Linked DNA regions of Azospirillum brasilense. The protein of the gene in region 2 interacts with the protein of the main gene of each other region in a pairwise test. Links are inferred from orthologs where the notes say so. Each region holds a gene or a part of one and is shown on either strand. Other genes may lie near its edges. The genes, in order: rho and hfq.

The links.
Region 1: the proteins of hfq (region 2) and rho interact in binary tests that used the Escherichia coli proteins (3 or more experiments, as listed by UniProt). The link is inferred for Azospirillum brasilense from one-to-one orthologs.

The regions. Positions count from the first base shown.
Region 1 is NZ_CP012914.1:94,831-98,076, reverse strand. Bases 102-3,030 are described here. They hold rho (transcription termination factor Rho), read right to left. Parts: upstream 2,230-3,030; coding sequence 973-2,229; downstream 102-972. Other genes in these bases: AMK58_RS00445 (cation-transporting P-type ATPase), read left to right, coding at 2,605-3,030; secB (protein-export chaperone SecB), read left to right, coding at 333-830; AMK58_RS00460 (FxsA family protein), read left to right, coding at 102-232. In the rest of the region: more of AMK58_RS00460, read left to right, coding at 1-101; more of AMK58_RS00445, read left to right, coding at 3,031-3,246. UniProt on the Escherichia coli protein: Facilitates transcription termination by a mechanism that involves Rho binding to the nascent RNA, activation of Rho's RNA-dependent ATPase activity, and release of the mRNA from the DNA template.
Region 2 is NZ_CP012915.1:838,265-841,400, forward strand. Bases 77-2,895 are described here. They hold hfq (RNA chaperone Hfq), read right to left. Parts: upstream 1,701-2,895; coding sequence 1,452-1,700; downstream 77-1,451. Other genes in these bases: hflX (GTPase HflX), read right to left, coding at 140-1,399; AMK58_RS17590 (HAD family hydrolase), read right to left, coding at 1,796-2,494; AMK58_RS17595 (D-amino-acid transaminase), read right to left, coding at 2,491-2,895. Outside these bases: more of AMK58_RS17595, read right to left, coding at 2,896-3,136. UniProt on the Escherichia coli protein: RNA chaperone that binds small regulatory RNA (sRNAs) and mRNAs to facilitate mRNA translational regulation in response to envelope stress, environmental stress and changes in metabolite concentrations.

The DNA.
Region 1 (3,246 bases), on a different replicon or contig from region 2:
GGGCCGGAGCTGGAGCAGCAGCGGCCCCGCCGGGTCGGACGGTCACCCGCGCAACCGCCCGCCGCCAGGGGTGATCGACGTCGATTACCAGGAGGTCGACCCCGACGGCGGCCGTCCGGGAAGCGGCGGTCCGGCGGACCGCGACGGGCGCGACGGGCCCGACGACATGCCCAAGCTCGGCGACTCCCGCTGGGCGCCGCCCGGTTCGCCCCACCGCAACGACCGCGGGTGAAACGCAGCGGTTTCACTTTGTGGAGCCAGCGTTTCCGTGCTAGCCAGCGGGTCTTGAAGACCTTTCCATCGTGATGCCGCCCAGCGGCCAGGAGTTGTCCATGTCCGATCAGCAGATCAACGGTCAAGATCAGGAAGCCGCCTCGTCGCTGCCGATGCATGTGCTGGCGCAGTATGTGAAGGACCTGTCCTTCGAGAACCCCAACGCCCCGCAGAGCCTGCTGCCCGGCCAGCCGCAGCCGCAGGTCAACATCGGCGTGGACGTGCAGGTTCAGCCGATGGGCGAGGACGTCTACGAGGTCGTGCTGAAGCTGCATTGCGAGGCCAAGCAGGCCGAGGCGACCGCCTTCCTGGTCGAGGTCGCCTATGGCGGCCTGTTCCAGCTTCCGGGCCTGCCGCAGGAGCATCATCGCCCGGTGCTGCTGATCGAGGCGCCGCGGATGCTGTTCCCCTTCGCCCGCGCCATCGTCGCCGGCTGCACCCAGGACGGCGGCTTCCCGCCGCTGATGATCAACCCGATCGACTTCGTCGACCTGTACCGCCGCCAGACCGCCGGCCAGCAGGCCCAGGCCGAAGAGGCGCCGCAGTCGCCGTTCTGATACGGCGGTTCTGACGGCAGCGTTCCGATCCGGGCCATTCGGTTTCGGACAAACAAAAAGGCGGGAGGCTCCACCGGGGCCTCCCGCCTTTTTTCGTGCCCTCCCCCACCCTTCGTCCGGACGGGGGAGAGGAAACCACCGACTACTGGTTCATGGATTCGAAGAATTCCGAGTTCGACTTGGTGTGCTTCAGCTTATCGACCAGGAAGTCCACCGCGTCGGTCACGCCCATCGGCATCAGGATGCGGCGCAGGATCCACATCTTCGAGATGGTGCCCTTGTCGACCAGCAGCTCCTCCTTGCGGGTGCCCGACTTGGAGATGTCGATGGCCGGGAAGGTGCGCTTGTCGGAGAGCTTGCGGTCCAGCACGATCTCCGAGTTGCCCGTGCCCTTGAACTCTTCGAAGATCACCTCGTCCATGCGGCTGCCGGTGTCGATCAGCGCGGTCGCGATGATGGTCAGCGAGCCGCCCTCCTCGATGTTGCGGGCCGCACCGAAGAAGCGCTTCGGGCGCTGCAGCGCGTTGGCGTCCACGCCGCCGGTCAGCACCTTGCCCGAGGAGGGAACGACGGTGTTGTAGGCGCGGGCCAGACGGGTGATGGAGTCCAGCAGGATGACCACGTCGCGCTTGTGCTCGACCAGCCGCTTGGCCTTCTCGATGACCATCTCGGCGACCTGAACGTGGCGGGTCGCCGGCTCGTCGAAGGTGGAGCTGATGACCTCGCCCCGCACGGAGCGGGCCATGTCGGTCACCTCTTCCGGACGCTCGTCGATCAGCAGGACGATCAGATAGGCTTCCGGGTGGTTGGTCGCGATGGAATGGGCGATGTTCTGCAGCATCACGGTCTTACCCGTGCGCGGCGGGGCGACGATCAGCCCGCGCTGGCCCTTGCCCAGCGGCGCCACGAGGTCGATGATGCGGCCCGTGTAGTTCTTCTTGGTCGGGTCGTCGACTTCCATGCGCAGCCGCTCTTCCGGATAGAGCGGGGTCAGGTTGTCGAAGTTGATGCGGTGGCGGACCTTGTCCGGCGCATCGAAGTTGATCGTGTTGACCTTGAGAAGGGCGAAGTAGCGCTCGCCATCCTTGGGCGCGCGGATCTGCCCCTCGACCGTGTCGCCGGTGCGCAGGCTGAAGCGGCGCACCTGGCTGGGGCTGACGTAGATGTCGTCGGGGCCGGGAAGATAATTGGCCTCCGGCGAGCGCAGGAACCCGAAGCCGTCCTGAAGAACCTCGAGCACGCCGTCGCCGTAGATCGGGACATCGTTTTCCGCCAGCTGCTTGAGGATGGCGAACATCATGTCCTGCTTGCGCAGCGTGCTGGCGTTCTCGATCTGCAGTTCCTCCGCGAACGCCAGCAGTTCGGCGGGGCTCTTGCACTTCAGCTCTTGGAGATGCATGGGGGTGCCTTAAGGGAATCGGTCATGCGAGGGGGAGTGCCAGAGGTCCCGGGCCGGCGCAGGGTGCGTCGGTTGAGCGTCGAACGGCGCTGAAGGCTGGGAATGCCTGTCGGACGTCGCGCCCAGATCGTTGGGGAGGGACGGAACGGCGGATGTGGGATGGGTGTCCGCGAGGCTTGCCGCCCCGTGGTGGGAAAGATGGTTAGCGGAACGCCGTCTGCAAGTCAAATGAAAGCGAATTCTTGGAAACAGGGCGGAATCTTGCGCGTCTTCGTCCGGGTCATCTCATCCGGGTCACGATGCCGCATCCCCTGTTATCCAGACCACCGGGCCACGACCTGGGACGTTTAGGACAGAAACGGTTTGGTTGACATCATGAGCCCGCATGACCGTTCCGGACCCGGAACCATCGTTGCTCCCGAAGCCTCCACCGACCCCCTGCCCTGGCACGCCCAGCCCCCGGACGAGGCCTTGGCCGCGCTGGACAGCCCCGACGACGGGCTGACTCCCGAGGAGGCGGCGGACCGCCGGCACCGGTACGGCCCCAACCGCCTGAGCCCGCCACCCCGCCGGTCGGCGCTGATGCGCTTCCTGGCGCAGTTCGACAATCTGCTGATCTATGTGCTGATCGGCGCGGGAGTCGTCACGGTCCTGCTGGGCGAGTTCGTGGACGCCGCGGTGATCGCCGGCGTCGTGCTGATCAACGCCGCCATCGGCTATGTCCAGGAAGGCAAGGCGGAGCAGGCGCTGGACGCCATCCGCAACATGCTGTCGCCGCAGGCGGTGGTCGTGCGCGGCGGCCATCAGGTCACCGTCCCGGCGGAGGAGCTGGTGCCCGGCGACCGGGTGCTGCTGGCCTCGGGCGACAAGGTGCCGGCCGACCTGCGGCTGGTCCGCGTCAAGGGCCTGCGTGTGCAGGAGGCGGCGCTGACCGGGGAATCCATGCCGGTTGCCAAGAGCGCCGACGCGGTGGCCGCGGACGCTCCCCTGGCAGAGCGCGGCGGCATGGCCTATTCC
Region 2 (3,136 bases):
TCCCCGTGTCGAATATCGGGGGCGCGTTGGGAAAAGGCTACACCTCGGACGTCGTAGGACGGGGCTGAAATCGGGCGCGTCATGTCGTCGCACGTGCACGAACGAATTATGACGCGCCCGATTCCATTATGGCGAAAGATCAGCCGTGCACGAACCGTTTCTCGAAACGGGCCAGATCCGCCGGATCTATGGCCACCTGGATGTGGGCCTGGACCTCGTCGTCGCGCCGCTCCAGCACCTCACCTTTTTCATAGAGCCACGCGAGCGCAGCCCCGTCCCCCAGTTCCACGGACAGGTCCACCACTTGGCGGTGGGCGTTCATCCGCTGGTCGAGCAATCGGTCGAGATCGGCGATCCCCGCACCCGACAGGGCGGACACCGCGACGGCACGCGGATTGCGGGCCGTTTGGGCCAGGACTGCCTCGCGGGACTCCTCGTCCAGCGCGTCGATCTTGTTCAGCACCTCGATCACGCGGTCGTCGGCGTCCGGGTCGATGCCCATGTCGCTCATGACCTCGTGCACGTCGGCCTTCTGGGCCTCGCTGTCCTGGTGGGACACGTCGCGGACATGCAGGATGATGTCGGCGGCGTCCACCTCCTCCAGCGTGGCGCGGAAGGCGGCGACGAGGCCGTGCGGCAGGTCGGAGATGAAGCCCACCGTGTCCGACAGGATCACCTTGCGCCCGGACGGAAGAGTCACCTGACGCATCGTCGGGTCCAGCGTGGCGAACAGCAGGTCCTTGGCAAAGACATCGGCGTTGGCCAGCCGGTTGAACAGCGTCGACTTGCCGGCGTTGGTGTAGCCGACCAGAGCCACCACCGGGTACGGCACCTTGGCGCGGGCCTTGCGGTGCAGGCCGCGGGTGCGGCGGACCTCCTCCAACTCCTTCTTGATCTTGACGATGCGGTCGCCGATCAGGCGGCGGTCCATCTCAAGCTGGGATTCACCGGGGCCGCCGAGGAAGCCGAAGCCGCCGCGCTGGCGTTCCAGGTGGGTCCAGGAGCGGACGAGGCGCGATTTCTGGTAGGTCAGGGCGGCCAGCTCGACCTGGAGCATGCCTTCGCGCGTGCGGGCGCGGGCGCCGAAGATCTCCAGGATCAGGCCGGTGCGGTCGATGACCTTGACCTTGAGGGCCTTTTCCAGATTGCGCTGCTGCACCGGCGACAGCGCATGGTCGAGGATGACGAGGGATGCCTCCGTCTCCTCCACGATCTGGGCAAAATGCTCCACCGTCCCCGACCCGAGAAGGATCGAAGGCTGCGGGCGGTTCACCCGCGCGCATTCGGCGTGCACGACCTCCAGATCGATGGCGCGGGCGAGGCCCACCGCCTCGTCCAGGCAGGATTCGGGATGGCGCAGGACCCCGTCCGCCTCATTGCGGAGGACGGGGTGGACCACGATGGCGCGGCCGGAGGCATCAGGCGTCCGGCCGTTGCCATTGGTCGGAAGATCAGACGTTTTCACCTTCCTTGGGCGGCTCGAAAAGTTGGATCGGATGCGCGGGCATCACAGTGGAGATGGCGTGCTTGTAGACGAGCTGCGAATGCGCATCGCGCCGCAGCAGTACCGAGAAGTTGTCGAACCAGGTGATGATTCCCTGAAGTTTAACACCGTTCACGAGGAACACGGTCACGGGAGTCTTGTTCTTGCGGACGTGATTGAGGAACACGTCCTGCACATTTTGGCTTTTTTCAGACATTTTATGTCGCCCCCTTCTTCAGTGTTTTTTGGGGCTCCTTGTTGGAAGCCCGCCCCCTGCAGCGATAAGGTTATGGTTGGTCGCAACCGTCTCGACTACTGGTCATCCGATATGGTGTCACCACCGCTGCCCACCAACCCGAACAATGCATGGCACGTGTCGTACTGATGGGCCGGAGGGAAGCGGGTGAAGCCGCTGCCCTCGCCCGCCCCTATTAGCACCGGGACCATTCCCACGCCATGGGCACATTCCATGTCGATGTCGGCGTCCCCTACGAACCAGACGTCCGGGCCCGGCGAAATGTTCGCCGGTTCCAGCGCCATCAGCACCGGCGCACCGTGCGGCTTGTCGAATTCGGCGTCCTGGGCGCCGACCAGACGACCGAAATAGCCGGTCCAGCCCAGCGCGTCGGCCTCCGCCCGCAGGAAGCGGCCGGTCTTGTTCGAGACCACCGCCTGATAGATTCCGCGCTCGGCGAAGCCGCGCAGCAGGGATTCCGCGCCCGGCAGGGGCCGGAGATGCTCCAGGTGATGCGCCTCGAAATAGGCGTAGAAAAGGTCACGCGCGTCGGTCCAGCGCTCCCCAAAGATGCGGGGGAAGCTGTCGCGCAGCGACTGCTTGATGCGCTCACGCGCCTCCTCCTCCGTCCAGGCCGGATGGCCGAAGGTGACCAGCGCGTGGTTCAGCGCGGCGCGCACGGTGCCCCAGTTGTCGACCAGCGTGTTGTCCCAGTCGTAGAGGACGGCGCGCGGCAGCACGGGCAGACGGTCGATGACGGCGGCGGCGTCGCTCATGACGGCAGCTCGGCGGCCACGTAATCGAGATAGGCCTGACGCAGCGCCCGCGTGACCGGCCCCGGCCTGCCCTCACCCACCGGCTTGCCGTCGATGCGGGTCACCGGCAGCGCGAAGGTGCCGGCCGAGGACACAAAGGCCTCGCGGGCCGCGAGCGCCTCCTCCACCGTGAAGCTGCGTTCCTCCACCGGGATACCGCGCTCGCCGGCCAGCCGCAGGAGCGACAGACGGGTAATGCCGTTGAGGATCTTCTGCGACGGCGGCCGGGTCACCAGCACGCCGTCCTGCGTCACGATCCAGGCGTTGGAGGAGGATCCCTCCGTCACCGTGCCGTCCGGATCGATCAGCCACGCCTCGTAGGCGCCCGATTCGGCGGCCTGCTGCTTGGCCAGCACCGGGGCGAGGAGGCCGACCGTCTTGATGTCGCGCCGGCCCCAGCGGATGTCGGGCACCGTGACCACGGCCACGCCCTTCTCAAGCTGCTCCGGCTTGGCGAAGGCGGTGACCCGCTTGACGGTCATCACCAGCGTCGCGGGGGTATCCGCTGGGAACTTGAAGTCCCGCGGGGCGACGCCGCGGGTGACCTGGATGTAGAGCGAGCCGTTGCGAACGCCATTCCGCCGCACCAGTTCGCGGGCGATC